DNA from 3 places in the Arthrobacter sp. Z1-9 genome. Region 3 is predicted to be linked to each of the others. Evidence: riboswitches for the same ligand, from Rfam matches in the RefSeq annotation. Region 3 holds a riboswitch; each other region holds the start of a gene.
The links. A riboswitch is a leader RNA that binds a small molecule or an ion and turns the genes downstream of it on or off. The one in region 3 is predicted to bind thiamine pyrophosphate.
Positions count from the first base shown of each region.

Region 1: another riboswitch for thiamine pyrophosphate. It lies ahead of thiO (glycine oxidase ThiO); the one in region 3 lies ahead of thiC (phosphomethylpyrimidine synthase ThiC).
Region 2: another riboswitch for thiamine pyrophosphate. It lies ahead of M1D93_RS18530 (ECF transporter S component); the one in region 3 lies ahead of thiC (phosphomethylpyrimidine synthase ThiC).

Region 1 covers NZ_CP096456.1:2,787,848-2,793,537, forward strand. Annotated here, with positions in the region: gene M1D93_RS12855 (thiazole synthase) at 1-712, opposite strand, end outside; gene thiS (sulfur carrier protein ThiS) at 717-953, opposite strand; gene thiO (glycine oxidase ThiO) at 950-2,302, opposite strand; TPP riboswitch at 2,295-2,413, opposite strand; gene thiE (thiamine phosphate synthase) at 2,441-3,178, shown strand; gene M1D93_RS12875 (RNB domain-containing ribonuclease) at 3,240-4,733, shown strand; gene M1D93_RS12880 (DEAD/DEAH box helicase) at 5,022-5,690, shown strand, end outside.
Region 2 covers NZ_CP096456.1:4,002,579-4,008,268, forward strand. Annotated here, with positions in the region: gene M1D93_RS18515 (hypothetical protein) at 1-66, shown strand, start outside; gene M1D93_RS18520 (energy-coupling factor transporter transmembrane component T family protein) at 181-981, opposite strand; gene M1D93_RS18525 (ABC transporter ATP-binding protein) at 978-2,534, opposite strand; gene M1D93_RS18530 (ECF transporter S component) at 2,534-3,157, opposite strand; TPP riboswitch at 3,223-3,363, opposite strand; gene M1D93_RS18535 (heme-degrading domain-containing protein) at 3,436-3,978, shown strand; gene M1D93_RS18540 (hypothetical protein) at 4,071-4,280, shown strand; gene M1D93_RS18545 (DUF4383 domain-containing protein) at 4,400-4,876, shown strand; gene M1D93_RS18550 (iron-containing redox enzyme family protein) at 4,938-5,690, shown strand, end outside.
Region 3 covers NZ_CP096456.1:2,471,171-2,476,860, forward strand. Annotated here, with positions in the region: gene M1D93_RS11460 (VOC family protein) at 1-488, opposite strand, end outside; gene M1D93_RS11465 (amidohydrolase family protein) at 600-1,682, opposite strand; TPP riboswitch at 1,777-1,884, shown strand; gene thiC (phosphomethylpyrimidine synthase ThiC) at 1,915-3,699, shown strand; gene M1D93_RS11475 (alpha/beta fold hydrolase) at 3,768-4,502, opposite strand; gene ffh (signal recognition particle protein) at 4,605-5,690, opposite strand, start outside.

The DNA of each region.
Region 1 (5,690 bases), 320 kb from region 3:
CGGCATGTTTGAAGGCTTTCCCCATCAGGGCGGGGTTCTGCGCCCGGGTCACCGCTGTAGCCAGCAGTACGGCGTCGCACCCCAGTTCCATGGCCAGCGCCGCGTCCGAGGCGGTACCGATGCCGGCGTCCAGAACCACCGGAACTGAGGCACGGGACACGATCAGCTCAATGTTGTGCGGGTTCAGGATGCCAAGCCCCGTGCCGATCGGCGCCCCGAGCGGCATGACCGCGGTGGCCCCGAGGTTCTCCAGCCGCAGCGCAAGGACCGGATCGTCGTTGGTGTAGGCGAAAACCTTGAAGCCCCTGTTGACGAGCTGTTCCGTAGCGTCCACCAGTTCGACGGCGTCCGGCAGCAGGGTGTGTTCATCCGCAATGACTTCCAGCTTCACCCAGTCGGTTTCGAGGGCCTCCCGGGCAAGTTCTGCCGTCAGCACTGCATCCCGCGCAGTAAAGCAGCCTGCCGTGTTGGGCAGCACGCGGATGCCATGGTCAACGAGCAACTGAAAGAGCGAGCCCGTCTCCGCGGTGGAATACCGCCGCATTGCCACTGTGGTCAGCGCGGTACCGGAGGCCAGGAGCGCCGCCCCCAGGCCGTCCAGGCTCGGCGCGCCGCCGGTACCCATGATCAGCCGGGATGCCAGCGCGACGCCGTCAATCACCAGCGGATCGTCGTGGCCCGCCAGGCTTGGAGTAGTGATGGTTTCGGTCATGGTGTCAGCCTCCCTGCACTGCCGTGACGAGTTCGACCTCGTCGCCGTCCGCGAGCGCGGTGGTGAACCACTGGCTGCGGGGTACTACCTCGGAATTATGGGCAACGGCCACGCCAAGCTTCTGGCCGTCGGTTGCCTGCCCGTTGGCAGCCAAGGGGCGGCCAGTGACCTGGCTGACGAGCACGGTGATGGAGGCGCCCTCGGGCACAGGGTGCCGGGTTCCGTTCAAGGTGATGTTCATGCTGTTTCCTTCGTGGGCGAGGTGTGGGTGAGGACGTGGCTGGCTGAGCCGGTGGTGTAGCGGCCGCTGCTGGCGGAAAAGCGGGAGGGGTTGAAGGCCGTCCACCGGGGGTCCTCGCGGCCGTCCAGCAGGTCCCGGCAGACGGCGGCGGCCGCCGGTGCCAGCAGGACGCCGTGGCGGAAGAACCCGGTGGCGATGATGAGGCCGGGAACGGACCCTGGCTCCCCGCGGGCGGGCGCGTCCGGAGCATGAACGCGCCCCAGCAACGGCGCATTGTCCGGCGTTCCGGGGCGGGCGCGGGCGGTGGACTCCAGCAGCTCGAGTTCGGCGACGGCAGGGACCAGTACCTGCGCGTCGCGGAGGAGCTGGTACACGCCCCCTGCGGATACGGCGTCCGCGGCCGACGGCGCATCCTCACGCTGGGTTGCCCCGATCACCACCGTGCCGTCCTTGCGGGGAACGATGTAGACCGGAACGCCGTGCACCAGCCCGCGGACCGTGGACGTCACCAGGGGCTGCAGATGCCGGGGCACTGCCAGCCGCAGGATGTCCCCATGGACGGGCCGCAGTTGCAGGTTCAGCCCTGCGGGCAGCCCTTCAAGTGCTGCCGCGTGCAGCCCGTTCGCCACTACCGTTTCCGCGGCCAGCACGGTTCCCCCGCCCGCCAGGCGCACGCCGGCAACAGCTCCGTCCTGCCACAGCAGCCCGGCTGCCTTGGCCCGTACGGCATAACGGCCGACGACGTCGGCTGCTTCAGTGCCACATTCCGCGGCTTTGTCCCTGTTCCCGCCGCCGTCAGCCGTGCCTTGGGCCAATGCGGCCTGCAGGCACGCCACCAACAGCCGCGGATCCACCTGATGGTCGGCCGGGGTGTCCAGGGCACAGGCAATCCCGGGGCTGAGCAGGGGCTCACGTTGCCGCGCGCTCCGGACGGTCAGCGGCTCGACGGTAAGGCCGTTGGCCTGTTGGACGGCGCGCAGGTCCATCAGCGCCCGGCGGTCGGCGGCATCGGCACCCACGGCGAGGGTCGGCGTCGTAATGTATCCCGGATCTGTTCCCGACGCTGCGGTGAGGCCGGCGGCAAAACCGGGCCAGCGGGCCGAGGCATCCAGCATGAATTCGAGGAGGTCCTCCTCCTGGTAGTGCAACTCGCTCACCGGGGCAAGCATCCCGGCAGCGGCCCAGCTGGCCCCCGAACCCGGTGCGTCATCGATCACCACCACGGAACGGCCCGAACGCATCGCCTCCCACGCGATACCGTGGCCGATAACTCCCCCGCCAATCACCGCCACATCAGCATGGATGGTGCTGTCCGCGTCCGCGGTCAGGGGCTCTGATGATGCGCCCATTTGTCTCCTTCCCTACGCCGGTATTAGCCGGATCAGGTCAAGCGGTCGGCTCTGACGCCCTCTCAGCCCGGCGCTGTGTGACAGCTGCCGCGGGCTCCCGCAGTACGAGGCCAGTGTAGAGGAACTAGGCTTTCCCCCATGAATGTGTCCCACACCCCGGCCGCCGGTACCGATGTCCTCAGCAGCGCCAAGATCAGCAACGGCGTCAACGCCGCCCGCCTCTACCTCTGCACCGACGCCCGCAGGGAGCGCGGCGACTTCGACCAGTTCGTGGACGCAGCGTTCGCGGGCGGGGTGGACATTATCCAGCTGCGGGACAAGGCCATCGAAGCAGCAGAGGAGCTGGAACTCCTGGCGGTACTCAAGGAAGCGGCAGAGCGACATGGCCGGCTTTGGGCTGTCAACGACCGCGCCGACATCGCAGTGCTGTCCGGGGCACCCGTCTTCCACGTGGGCCAGAAGGACCTGCCCCTGGACGCTGCGCGCACCCTGCTCAACGGCAACGCCGCCATCGGCCTGTCCAGCCACACCCCTGCCCAGGTGGACGCGGCGCTCGGTGCGGCCGCCGGTCCCGCCGGACTGGACTACTTCTGCGTGGGTCCGGTATGGGCAACGCCCACCAAACCGGGGCGGGCAGGGGTGGGACTGGAGCTGGTGAACTATGCCGCCGAAGCTGCCCGGCCGGCGGAGCAGGAGGGACAGTCCGACGGCGGTGTTCCCTGGTTCGCGATCGGCGGCATTGACCACGGCAACGTGGAGCAGGTGGTGGACGCAGGCGCACGGAGGATTGTGGTGGTCCGGGCCATTACGGAAGCGAGCGATCCCGCAGCCGCCGCCGCCGCGCTGCTCGCCGCCCTGGATGCCCCCTCCTCCTGACATCGCCGCTCCGGGGCCGGATGCCTGCATTCCGGCCCGGATTCGGGCTAGGCTGGCTTTCGTGTCACACCATCGGCTGGCCCCCAACGTCCACGAGCACAACAACGCGCTTGAGGAAGCACTCAGTGCCCTGAGGACAGAACTGGAGCTGCCGGGCGCCTACCCTGAGGATGCGGTGGCTGACGCGAAAACGGCCGTTGAATCCCTGCAGCTCCCCGCGTACGACCTCACCGCCGTCGAATTCATCACCATCGACCCGGCCTCGTCCACCGACCTGGATCAGGCGCTGTTTATTGAAGCCGACGGTGACGGCTACCACGTGCTGTACGCCATCGCCGACGTGCCGGCGTTTGTGGCCCCCGGCGGGCCCCTGGATGCCGAAACACGCCGCCGGGGCCAGACGTTCTACGCCCCCGACGGGCGGATCCCGCTGCATCCGGAAGTCATCAGCGAACAAGCGGGCAGCCTCCTCCCCGGCCAGGACTGCCCGGCGTTCGTCTGGGACTTCCGCCTGGACAGCGCCGCCGAGGTGACGTCCGTGGCCGTGAAGCGGGCCCGGATGCGCAGCCGCGCGAAACTGAGCTACAAGGGCGTGCAGGCGGAGCTCGACGCCGGCACCGCCTCGCCGGTGCTGCAGCTCCTGAGGGAAGTGGGGCTCAAGCGGGTGGACCTTGAACGGGCCCGCGGGGGTGCGAGCCTGAACATGCCGGAACAGGAAATTGTCCAGCTTCCCGACGGCGGCTACCGGATCGCCGCCGCTCCCCAGCTTCCAGTGGAGGACTGGAACGCGCAGATATCCCTCATGACCGGCATGGCAGCGGCGGGCATGATGCTGGCGGGGAAGGTGGGCATCCTGCGCACCATGCCATCGCCGGACGAGCGCTCCCTGAACCATTTCCGGCTGCAGACCGAGGCCCTTGGCAAGCCCTGGGACGGCGAGGTCAGCTACGGCGAATACCTGCGCAGCCTGGATTCCACAGATCCCCGCCAGCTTGCCATCCTGCACTCGGCCGGCATGCTGTTCCGGGGTGCCGCTTACACGGCCTTTGACGGTTCCGTCCCGGAAGACGCAGTCCAATCCGCCATTGGTGCCGCCTATGCGCATACCACCGCTCCGCTGCGCCGTCTCGTGGACCGCTTTGTCCTGGTCATCTGCGAGGCGTTGAGCAACGGCGGCCAGGTACCAGCGTGGGCGCGGGAGGCGCTTCAGTCCCTGCCCGAGATCATGGCCGGATCCGACCAGCTGGCATCACGGATGGAGCGGATGGCCCTGGATACCGTCGAGGCTGCCCTGCTGGTTAACCACATCGGGCAGGAATTCGACGCAATCGTGATTTCCGGGTCCAAGCCGCAAAAAGAGAACGGCAAAAACGGCAACGGCAACGGCAACGGGAAGAACGGTAACGGGAACGGTGGTTCGGGGATCATCCAGATCGCAGACCCCGCTGCAACCGCCCGCTGCGCCGGAGAACTGGTGTCCGGGACCAAGGTCCGGGTCCGCCTCGTCTCCTCGGATATCGCAACGCGGGAAGTCCATTTCGAGCTCGTGGAGTAGTGGCGTCGAGGGGCCCCGCGGCCCCCAAAGCCGGGATTTGGGCCGCCTGCGGCTAGACTGGAGATGTAGAAATGGATGCCCGGTCGTTGATTTCCTTGATTTGAAACCAACAAGCCCGCCCCTACGCGATCTTGAGATACACCCGCTGGTCACCAGTGCCAGCATTTAGATAGCCCGCGATCGGCTTCCACTGGAATTGCTTGTGCGCCCGAGCGTGCTCCGGAACAGTCCCTGGCCGGCCCGTTGAGCAGGCAGCGCCACTGCCCAAATGAATAAGGAAACTCCCCAGTGAGTGAATTGCATACGCACCAACTTCTGACCGACGAGTCCGGCACCGAGACTATCGAGCCGGAAGAAACCATCATCTCGGACGAAAAGCCGCACGAGATCGCGGAGAAGTCTTTCGCGGACTACAACGTCCGGGCTGACATCGTGGAATCCCTGGCCGACGCCGGGATCACCCACCCCTTCCCCATCCAGGCCATGACCCTGCCGGTGGCCCTGTCCGGCCACGACATCATCGGCCAGGCCAAGACCGGTACCGGCAAGACCCTCGGCTTCGGCATCCCCGCCCTCCAGCGCGTGGTTGGCCAGGACGACCCCGGCTACGACAAGCTTCCGGTCCCCGGTGCCCCGCAGGCCCTGGTCATCGTGCCTACGCGCGAACTCGCCGTGCAGGTGGCCAATGACCTGCAGACGGCATCCCGGAAACGCAACGCCCGCATCACCACCATCTACGGCGGCCGTGCCTACGAACCGCAGGTGGAGGCCCTGAAGAAGGGCGTGGAGATCGTGGTGGGAACACCGGGCCGCCTGATCGACCTCTACAAGCAGAAGCACCTGAGCCTGAAAAACGTCAAAATCGTCATCCTGGACGAAGCTGACGAGATGCTGGACCTCGGCTTCCTGCCGGACGTGGAAACCCTCATCGCCGGTACACCGGCAGTCCGCCAGACC
Region 2 (5,690 bases), 1.5 Mb from region 3:
TGCCTGAAGGAACAGCTTAAGTGGGCTGCCACGTCCTCCGGCCTGGCCACCCAGAAGTCACACTGACCCAGTTCGTGTCCGGGAAATTCGACTACAACCACTCCTGCGGCTGAGCCGGAGCTCTTGTGCCGCAGTTCCTGGCCGCAGCGTCCTGCATCAGCATCAGCATCAGCGTGACAGTCAGCTCCCCAGCCACACCATGTTCCAGGTGCCGGCCCATACGGCGGCAACAAAGGCTCCACCGGCCATCAGCACCCCGGCAGCCAGCACCCAAACGTCGAGCGCGCTGTACGTCGACTCGCGCGCCCACGTCCGCCGTCCGCCGCCAAACCCACGGGCCTCCATGGTGACAGCAAGCCTGGAAGCCCGCCGGATAGCCTGGACCAGCAGCCCAAAGCTCTGCCCCAGCGTCGCCTTCACCCGCTGCAGGGCATTACCGCGGGAACCGACGCCGCGGGCACGGCGGGCCATGCCAATGGTCTGCCACTCCTCCGCCATCAGCCCCACAAGCCGCATGGCGGCCAAGGTCCCCAGCACGAACCGGTGCGGAAGGCGCGCCTTCTGCGCGAGCGCATCGGCCAGGTCCGTAGGATCGGTGCAGCTCATCAGCAGGACCGCCGGCAACGCAATCGCCAGCCCCCGCAGCATGAACCCGACCCCCAGCTCCAGCGAGCCTTCACTCATGGTCCAGATGCCGACGTCGATAAGCGTCTTTCCGCTGTCCGCCGCCAGGATGGAGGTGCTCCAGCCACCCACGGCGGCGGCGATAATGAGCGGCCAGCCCCGCTGCCACAGCAGAGTCAGGGTGAGGCCTGCCAACGGGAACAGCAGGAACTCGAAGACCAGCGCCACCGACGCGGACACCCAGTCGATGGACAACGCCAGCACTGCGGTGACCAGGAAGACGGCGGCGAACTTGCTGAGCGGATTGGCGCGGGTCAGCAGGGCGTGGTTGCCGTGCAGGTTCAACTCCTGCCTCATGGTGCCACCGCCGCCGCAGCAACCATCCGCAGTTCAGTCCCGCCCAGGGCGGCAGTGAACTCGGCATCATGGGTTACGGACACCACGGCCGTGCCCGCATCCAGGAGCTCGGACAGGAACGATGCCAGCTCCGCCCACGTGTTGGCGTCCTGCCCGAAGGTCGGCTCGTCCAGGACCAGGACCTGGGGATGCGCTGCCAGGACCGTGGCTACGGAGAGCCGCCGTTTCTCGCCGCCCGAAAGCGTGTACGGGTTGGCGTCAACCAGTTCGGTGAGCCTGAGCCGCTCCAGCAGCTCGTCCACGCGTTCTTCGCCATGGCCAAGGTGCCGCGGGCCGAACAGCAGTTCGTCCAGTACTTTTCCCGTGACGAACTGGTGTTCCGGCTCCTGGAATACCGTGCCCACGCGCTCGATCAGCTGTTCAGCCTTCCACTGGTAAGGGTCGATCCCAGCTCCCCGGCTGAGCGCCAGCGTAGCGGAAACCTTGCCTGCAACGGGCTCCAGCAGCCCGGCCAGCGTCAGCGCGAGGGTCGATTTTCCCGCTCCATTCGGCCCGGTGACAGCCAGCGCCTGCCCGGCGCGGACCTGCGCGGAGATACCCTGCTGCACCGGCACCGGCGGCACCTTCCGAAAGCCTTTGCGGCGGGCACGTTCACGCGACACCGCCAGCTCCTCGGCAGCAAGCAGCAGGTCGCCAGTCCCGGGAGCCGAACCGGCAGCACGGAGGCGGGTCGGAGGGACGTAGCCGGGCACCCAGACCCCGGCCGCGATCAGCATGCTGCGGGCTTCGCTAAGGACCTGGTCCGGCGGCCCGTCCAGCAACACGGCGGAATCGGTCGAAGAGCCGGGCTGCAGCACCACAATCCGGTCCACCAGGTCCTTCCACACGGCCACCCGGTGCTCCACCACCACCAGGGTGGCGCCGGTCTTGTCCAGGCAGCGGCCCACGGCGTCGCGCACCTCCACCACCCCGGCAGGGTCCAGGTTGGCCGTCGGCTCGTCGAGGAGAATCAATCCCGGCCGCATGGCCAGGATGCCCGCGAGCGCAAGCCGCTGCTTCTGCCCGCCGGACAGCGCCGACGTCGGGTGGTCCGGCGGCAGGTGCGAAAGTCCGACGTCCTCCAGCGCTTCATGCACCCGTGCCCAGATGTCGCCACGGGGCACGGCGAGGCTCTCGGCGCCGAAGGCAACATCGTCACCCACGCGCGAGAGGACAACCTGGGTCTCCGGGTCCTGCTGCATCAACCCGGCCCGGCCGCGCTGGTCCCGGGGGGAGGCCCCGTCGATCAGCAGCGAACCGGACTCATCGGAATCGCCGGCCTCGCCGTCGTCGTCATTCGCATCCCCCAGCACCCCTGCCAGCGCGTGGAGGAGCGTGGACTTGCCGGCGCCGGAGGGTCCCAGCAGGAGCACGCGTTCACCCGGTTGAATGTCCAGGTCGAGGGCACGGACAGCAGGCTTGGACCGCCCGGCGTGCCGCCAGCCCCAGCCGCGGGCGGTGACTGCAGCCGGCCGCGCCGCCACCGCAGCGCCGGAAAGGGAAGGAGCAGTCATCAGGAAAAGACGGGCTCCGCTGCCGCCTTGCGTGACGCAAAGGAGCTCAGGACACCGGTCCTGGCCAGGCCGCGGGTGGCGATCCAGGACAAAGCCCCGGCAATCACGGCGCCGGAGATGGCGGTGAAGATGATGTATGCCAGCTTGTCCCCGCCGGAGTAGGCGATGTTCCAGCCCCAGGGCGCAAAGGAATCGTTCAGGCCGCAGAAAAGACCCGCAGCTGCGCCGGCGAGCAGTGATACCGGCAGGTTGAACTTCCGGTACACGAAGATCGCGAAGATGATCTCGGCGCCCAGACCCTGGACAAACCCGGAGAACAGCACGGAGGCACCGTACTGCGAGCCCATCAGCAGCTCACCCGTGGCGGCCACTGTTTCGCAGAACAGTGCCGCGCCCGGCTTGCGGATGATGAGCATGCCCAGCACCGCGGGGATCATCCAGCCGCCGGCCAGCAGGCCGGTGAGGGGCGGATAGACGGCGTTCATCGGTGCCGAGACTGCGGCTGCGCCCTGGGACCAGGCCCAGAAAATAACGCCGCCGGCGATGGCGATGAGGGCTGCCACCACGATGTCCACAACGCGCCAGGACTTGCTGGTGGTCTTCTTGATTGCTGTCGTTGCCATGTGATCCTCCTGAGGAACAGGAGGGGAAAGTGGATACAGCAACCGGCGCTGCCGCCGTTGCCGCACACTTCGAGAACTCGACTCCCTTGCGCCGGTACTAACCGGATCAGGTTCGAGGGTCTGCGGCTATCCGCACTCTCAGCGCCCACCTGCGGATCCTGGCATGGCCAGTGATGCCCGACGGCGGCGCTCCCCTGTCGTTGAATGATTCTGTCGGTAAATAATCGCCCTTGTGGGCGGGGTCCAGTTTACACCGGAGGAGGGGTAGATTGTGGGCCATGACTGCCAATTCCCCGCATGTGACCGAGTTCGATCCGGATTCCGATGCCGTCCAGCCGGAGGGATCCCTGCAAGCGCTCATCGCCCGGATCGAAGGGGAGATCCACGAGCTCCAGTTTCCCGGCTTCTCCCTGGATGATGCACTGAATCTGGGGCTGCTGCTCGTGGAGCTGGGCAAGGAGGGCCAGTTTCCCATCGCGATAGACATCACCAAGGGCGAGCAGGTGCTGTTCCATGTGGCGCTGCCCGGCGCCACGCCGGACAACGAGCACTGGATCCGCGCCAAGCAGCGCACCGCCGCCCGGTATGAGGTGCCCTCCCTGCTGGTGGGGCTGCGCGGCCGGCTCAATGGCGGACGGATCGAGGACAACGCCTCGTTCGATCAGAGCCGCTATGCGGCCCACGGAGGCTCGTTCCCTGTGTACGTCACGGGGGTGGGTGCAGTCGCAACGGTGACTGTTTCCGGGCTTCCGCAGGTGCAGGACCATGACCTGGTGGTACAGGCCCTGCGCGAGGTCCTCGGTTCCATGTGGACGGACTGACGTCGGGGGCCTCAACGAGTTCGCTATGGACTCCGCCACATGCCGGGAGTACATTCGAGGCGAGCGGCCGGAGTTCCACACAGGAGGACGCCATGATTGGTCCTGCAGCCGAAAACCAGGTGCGGGCGGCGGTGGACAAGGCCGCCGAGGAAATGATCTACATCGGCCCGGACCACCCCTACTATCCCCTGCTGGCGGAACTTGTGTCCGCCGTCGGGAAAGCCTGGCAGCAAGGGTACGAGCACGGCCGGCGCGGCGGGCACCATGCCAATCCCTACATGTGGAGCACCTCGGAGGGGTGAGCACCACCCGGCCACAGGGGCCGCGCAGCGGCCGCCGTCCAGCAGGATGCAAAGCGTCCTTAGCTTTTATTAGTAACCATGCTTACTATGTTGTCTCCCGGCTTTTGAGGAGACAGGTCATGACAATCAGCACCCGGGCCACCGGAGCGAGGACCGGCCTGCAAAAGGCCGCGCTTGCAACCGGCGCCCTCTTCCTGCTGGTCGGTGTCCTGGGGTTCATCCCCGGGATCACCACTAACTATGAAGCCCTGGGCATGGCCGGGCACCGCTCGGGAGCCTTGCTGTTGGGCGTTTTCCAGGTATCCATCCTGCACAACATCGTGCACCTGGCCTTCGGGGCGGCGGGACTTTTGCTGGCCAGAACCCACCAGCAGGCAAGGAGCTTCCTCATCTACGGGGGCGTTGTTTACCTGGTCCTCTGGCTCTACGGCCTCCTGGTGGGCGATCAAACCCCGGCCAACTTTGTCCCCGTCAACGGGGCCGACAACTGGCTGCACCTGGCCTTGGGGCTGGGCATGATCATCCTGGCCATCCTGTTGTCACCGCGGACCACCCCACGCCGCCGCCCCGGCCGGAACTCGACCACCCAGCCATAACCGAACCGTCACCGTCGACGCCGCAGCACCGGCAGCACCACCTGCCGCCCAAAGGAGCATCATGAAAATTCCGGAACCCCGAGGTCCCATCAGCACCGCACTGTTCGGTGCCCTGGCAGTTGCCCCCGGCACCGGCGACGGCGCCACGGGCGTGGAGGAACTGCGCCGGCTGGTCACGGAACAGCTGGATGCAGCCACTGACATCATCGCGGACGACGACGTCCAGCTGGCTCTCTTCTGCCTCTACGAGCTCCACTATTCCGGCCTTGACGGCGTCAGCGATGACTGGGAGTGGGAGCCGGGCCTTATCCAGGTCCGCCGCCTGCTCGAAAGGCCGTTCGAGGAAGCGCTGCGTGCCGCTGCCCAACCGATAGCCGGCGAGCTGGACCTGCCGCCTGCAGCGGAGATGACCAGTGACGCTGTGGCCGACGTCCTGTTCGGACTTGCCGGCACCGACACGGGGCCCAGCGTGTCCCGCTACGTGGCCAAGAAGGCGAGCCTGGACCAGCTCAAGGAGTTCCTGATCCACAAGTCCGTCTACCAGCTCAAGGAAGCAGACCCGCACACCTGGGCCATCCCCCGGCTCACGGGGAGGCCGAAGGCTGCACTGGTGGAGATCCAGGCCGACGAGTACGGCGGGGGACGCCCCGAGCGCATGCACAGCGCGCTCTTTGCCCGCACTATGCGGGGGTTGGGCATGAACGACGAATACGGGGCCTACGTCAACGCGGTACCCGCAGTCTCCCTGGCCGCGGTGAACATGATGTCCCTCTTCGGGCTGAACCGCCGGCTTCGCGGCGCCATCACCGGACAC
Region 3 (5,690 bases):
AGGTGCTGCTCGAGGTACCGCTGCGGCGGCAGGGCGAGGCTGTCCATCACAACGTCAGTGCCGTTCCAGGACCAGTTGCTGCGCGGCCGGTCCCAGTAGAGTTCGATGCCGTTGCCTTCCGGATCATTGAAGTAGAAGGCCTCGCTGACGAGGTGGTCGGCGCTGCCTGTGAAGGAACGCGGCTCAAACTGCGCGGCGGTGGCGATGGTGGCGGCCAGGTCCGCCTGGTTCTCGAATAGGAGCGCCGTGTGAAAAAGACCGGCCTCTCCCCTGCCCGGGAGGTTCAGCCCCGGAGCGGGCGCGAGGTGGACCAGCGGCTTCTGCAGCCGTCCCAGGTAGAGTCCGCCGTCCTGCTCGGCGATGACCTCAAGACCGAGGGCACGCTGGTAGTAATCCGTCATCACCTTCATGTCGCCCACCTTGAGCATCACGGTGCCCATGGCGAGGTCGGCAGGAAGAAGATCCTGGCTGGCGGCTTCTGCAGTCATTGAAAACTCCCGGTGCTGGGGCCCTGCGGGTTGTGGGCCTATACCCTTAAAATTACTTGAAGCTTCAATTTATTCCAAGTGCGTTGAATGTGAGCTGCAGCCTCGCCCCGTTCACCGGATGACGCGGCCACCCAGCACAACGTGTGCCAGGTCGCTGACCACGGCCGGAACCTGCCGGGGATCCTCCCGGCACAGGACGACGTCGGCCCTGGCCCCCTCCTGCAGCCCCTCAGCACCCAGCCACCTGCGGGCGGCCCAACAGGCAGCGTCGAGGGCAGCGGCCATTGGCAGGCCCGCGCGGTGAAGGGCCAGAATTTCATCGGCGATCCTGCCGTGCCGGATGACGCTGCCGGCATCGGTACCGGCATAAATCTGCACCCCTGCTTCATACGCCTCCAGCACCCGCTCCGCCCGGCGCTCCCAGAGCGCGCGCATATGTGCGGCGTACCGGGGGAACTTGTGCTCCGCCTGGTCGGCGATGTCCGGAAACGTCGCGATGTTGATGAGGGTGGGCACAATGGGAACGCCCTGCTCGACGAACCGCGGCAGGTGCCGTGGCAGGAGCCCGGTGGCATGCTCGATGCAGTCAATCCGCGCGTCCAGCATCTGGTCCAGGGTTTCTTCGGCAAAACAATGGGCAGTGATCCGGGCGCCCTCGTCGTGCACCGCCTGCACGGCGTCCTTGACGACGTCGGCGGGAAACGACGGCGCCAGGTCGCCGGCGTCGCGGTCAATCCAGTCCCCGACAAGTTTGACCCAGCCGTCACCGTCGCGGGCCTGCTTCCGGACGGCTTCCACCAGGCCCTGCGGTTCCACTTCCTCGGCGAAGCCCCGCAAATACCGGCGGGTCCGTGCAACATGCCTGCCGGCGCGGATCAGTACGGGGGCATTGCTGCTGTCCTGAAGGAAGCGCGTGTCTACAGGGGAACCTGCGTCCCGCACCAGCAGCGTTCCGGCGTTCAGGTCGGTCCTGGCCTGTTCCTCCGAAGTTGCTGCGTCAACCGCACCTCCGGGCCCCAGCCCGATATGGCAGTGGGCATCCACGAATCCAGGCAGCACCCAGCCGTCCAGGATCCTGTCCGGTTCCCCTGCCGGCCGGTGGTACGTCAGCCTGCCGTCAACTGACCACAATCCCCGCCGCTCGCTGTCCGGCCCGGTGAGGACGGTTCCCGTGAAGTTGATGATTTCTGCCATGGATTTGCCTCTTTCCCGCCCCGTCAGGCTAGCACCGCCGGGATATGGCAGGAGCCCCTCCCCCTGGCCCCTTTCCGGGGTGTGGTAGCTTTCATCTTGACCACACGGGTGCCCCTGCAGGGGCTGAGATCGGGCTGACGCAGCCTGCGACCGTTGAACCTGTCCGGGTAATGCCGGCGAAGGAAGTGAGTATTTCTTGAGTACACCAATTTCCCAATTGAACCCTGCCCGCATGGTAGCCGGCGAGGCGGCGGACGGCCGGCTCCAGGCCCCCGTCACGCAATCGCTGCAGTCCCACTCCCTGGCTTTTGTCCACGATGAAGCATCCGGGATACAGGTGCCCGTGACGGAAATAGCCCTGGCGGCTTCACCCAACGGCGACTCCAACGGCCCGTTCCGGATCTACCGCACTGCCGGCCCGGGGAGCGACCCCGTACGCGGCCTCGACCCTTACCGCTCCGCGTGGATCGAAGAGCGCGGCGACACGGAAACTTATCGCGGCCGCGCAAGGAACCTGTTCGACGACGGCCGCTCCGCTGTGCGCCGCGGTGCCGCCAGCGCGGAGTGGAAGGGGGAACGTCCGGTGCCCCGCCGCGCCGTCGAAGGCCGGACGGTGACGCAGATGCACTATGCGCGGCAGGGCGTCATCACCCCCGAAATGCGCTTCGTGGCGTTGCGGGAGAACTGCGATGTGGAACTGGTCCGCAGCGAACTGGCCGCAGGCCGGGCCATTATTCCGAGCAACATCAATCATCCCGAGTCGGAACCCATGGTCATCGGCAAAGCCTTCCTGGTGAAGATCAACGCCAACATCGGCAACTCGGCGGTCACCAGTTCCATCGCCGAAGAGGTGGACAAGCTGCAGTGGGCCACCCAGTGGGGCGCCGACACGGTGATGGACCTTTCCACCGGCGACGACATCCACACCACCAGGGAATGGATCATCCGCAACTCCCCCGTTCCGATCGGCACCGTGCCCATCTACCAGGCCCTGGAGAAAGTCAACGGTGAAGCGAACGCGCTGACCTGGGAGATCTTTCGCGACACCGTCATTGAACAGTGCGAACAGGGCGTGGACTACATGACCATCCACGCCGGCGTCCTCCTCCGGTACGTTCCCCTGACCGCCAACCGTGTGACCGGCATCGTATCCCGCGGCGGATCGATCATGGCCGGCTGGTGCCTGGCCCACCACCAGGAAAATTTCCTCTACACGCACTTCGACGAGCTCTGCGAAATCTTCGCACGATACGACGTCGCGTTTTCATTGGGCGACGGCCTGCGGCCGGGGGCGACGGCCGATGCCAACGATGCCGCGCAGTTCGCCGAGCTGGATACCCTCGCGGAACTGACGCAGCGCGCCTGGGAGTACGACGTCCAGGTAATGGTGGAAGGCCCCGGCCACATTCCGTTCCACCTGGTCCGGGAAAACGTCGAACGCCAGCAGGAGCTGTGCAAGGGCGCGCCCTTCTACACCCTGGGCCCGCTCGTTACCGATGTGGCACCCGGGTACGACCACATCACGTCTGCGATCGGCGCCACGGAAATCGCCCGCTACGGCACGGCCATGCTGTGCTACGTCACCCCAAAGGAACACCTGGGCCTGCCCAACAAGGACGACGTCAAAACAGGAGTGATCACGTACAAGATCGCAGCGCACGCCGCAGACCTCGCCAAGGGCCACCCGGGGGCGCACGAACGCGATGACGCCCTGTCCAAGGCACGCTTTGAGTTCCGCTGGCGGGACCAGTTCGCGTTGTCCCTGGACCCGGTGACGGCCGAGGCCTTCCACGATGAAACGCTCCCCGCGGAGCCGGCCAAGACAGCGCATTTCTGCTCCATGTGCGGTCCCAAGTTCTGTTCCATGAGGATCAGCCAGGACATCCGGGACGAATACGGGTCAGCGGAGCAGCAGGCTGCCGCCGCGGGAATGCGCGGGAAAAGCGAGGAATTCCTGGCAGCCGGCGGCAAGGTCTACCTGCCGGAGCTGCAAGTTCGCGTGAAGGGCCGCCCGTAGCTGCACCACGCTTTCCGTCCGGCAGGCTATTGGGGGCCTGCCGGACGGGGAAGCTGTACCGGCAGGTTTCAGGAAGCCCTGGCAGGCTGGCTCCTGCTGACCTCGCTGATGAACGACCGGATAATGCGGTCACCTTCCCGGGAGTCATGGGGCCGGTGCCCTCCCGCCGCCGTGCGGTGCAGGGCGCCGGTCTCACGCAGGTAGCCGGCGATCTCCTCGTAGAGCGGCTCCCATCCACCGGTGAGCACCATGGTGGGAACGCCGGGAACAATATGCAGCGGCGCCTCCCAGGAGGGGGCCTGCAGCCGCAGCCTCCTGGCCGAGCGCTTCTCCTCCGCTGTGGCCGGCTGCTGCAGGTCCGTGGCATAGACCCGCCGGACGAACTCGCGCTGGAAATCCTCGTCGCTCATGTGGTCCCGGACATCGAACAGGGGCTGCATCAGCCCGATATGGGCCGCCGTGGCCGGCAGTTCCGCGGTGAGCGAGAGGCAGGCCGGTTCCACCAGCGTCAAGGAAAAGACGAGGTCGGGACGTTCGACGGCGGCCATCATCGCTGCGATGGCTCCCTGGGAATGCGCGACGACGTGCCCGCCGGCGGCGCCCCTGCCATCATCGGCAAGGGACCGCAACACAATGGCGGCGTCCTCGTCAAAGGAGGACTCAACAGGATCAGCCACAGGATGGTACCCGTGGCGGCGCAGGAACAGTGCGTCGTAGGACAGCGCCATGCCGTGCTGGCGCGGCCAGGCCGCGGAGCCGAAGCTGCCGGCGCCGTGGACGAACACTACCCTCTGCTTGAACATGACCCAACCCTATTCCACGGCACCAACATCCCAGGCGGGCAGCGCCCAGTGTCGTTTTGACCGCTCGAAACGACGCGTGGCGCTGCCTGGTTGCAGATGTGGTTACTGGCCGAGGAACTTGTCGAAACCCTTGGGCAGGTTCAGCTGCGAGGGGTCAAAGTCGCCCTGCTGCTGGCCAAAGGCCGCGCCGGTGGGCAATGCCTTGGCGGCGTTCGCGCGGCGGGCCTCGGCATCCTTGCGCTCCTGGGCGGCCTTGGCCGGGTTGCCCGACTTGGCCTTCTTCTTTGGCGCGTTCTTGGCATTCTTCCGCGCTCCGCCGCCGGCACCGGGCATACCGGGCATACCAGGCATTCCCGGCATGCCGCCCTGGGCCATCTTCTTCATCATCTTCTGGGCCTGCGCGAAACGCTCCAGGAGGCCATTGACTTCGGAGACGTGCACGCCGGAACCGCGGGCGATGCGGGCGCGGCGGGAGCCGTTGATGATCTTGGGAGCCACACGCTCGTGCGGCGTCATGGAGCGGACGATGGCTTCGACGCGGTCGATCTCGCGCTCGTCAAACTGCTCAAGCTGCTGGCGGATGTTCTGCGCGCCCGGCATCATCATGAGCATCTTCTTCATGGAGCCCATGTTGCGGATCTGCTGCATCTGCGCCAGGAAGTCGTCCAGGGTGAAGTCTTCCTGGTCGGCGAACTTCTTCGCCATCCGGGCAGCTTCGTCCTTGTCCCAGGACTTCTCGGCCTGCTCGATGAGGGTGAGGACATCGCCCATGTCGAGGATGCGGGACGCCATCCGGTCCGGGTGGAAGAGCTCGAAGTCGTCAAGGCCTTCGCCGGTGGAGGCGAACATCACCGGCTTACCGGTGACGGACGCAACGGAAAGTGCGGCACCGCCGCGGGCATCGCCGTCGAGCTTTGACAGGACGATGCCGGTGAAGTTGACGCCCTCGTCGAAGGCGTGCGCGGTGTTGACGGCGTCCTGGCCGATCATGGCGTCCAGGACGAACAGCACTTCGTTCGGCACGATGGCGCGGCGGATCTGGCGTGCCTGCTCCATCATGTCGGCATCAACGCCGAGGCGGCCGGCGGTGTCCACGATGACAACGTCGTGAAGTTTCTGGCGGGCTTCCTCAACACCGGCGCGGGCAACCGCTACGGGGTCCCCAGCGGGGTGCTCAAGCTCGCTCGA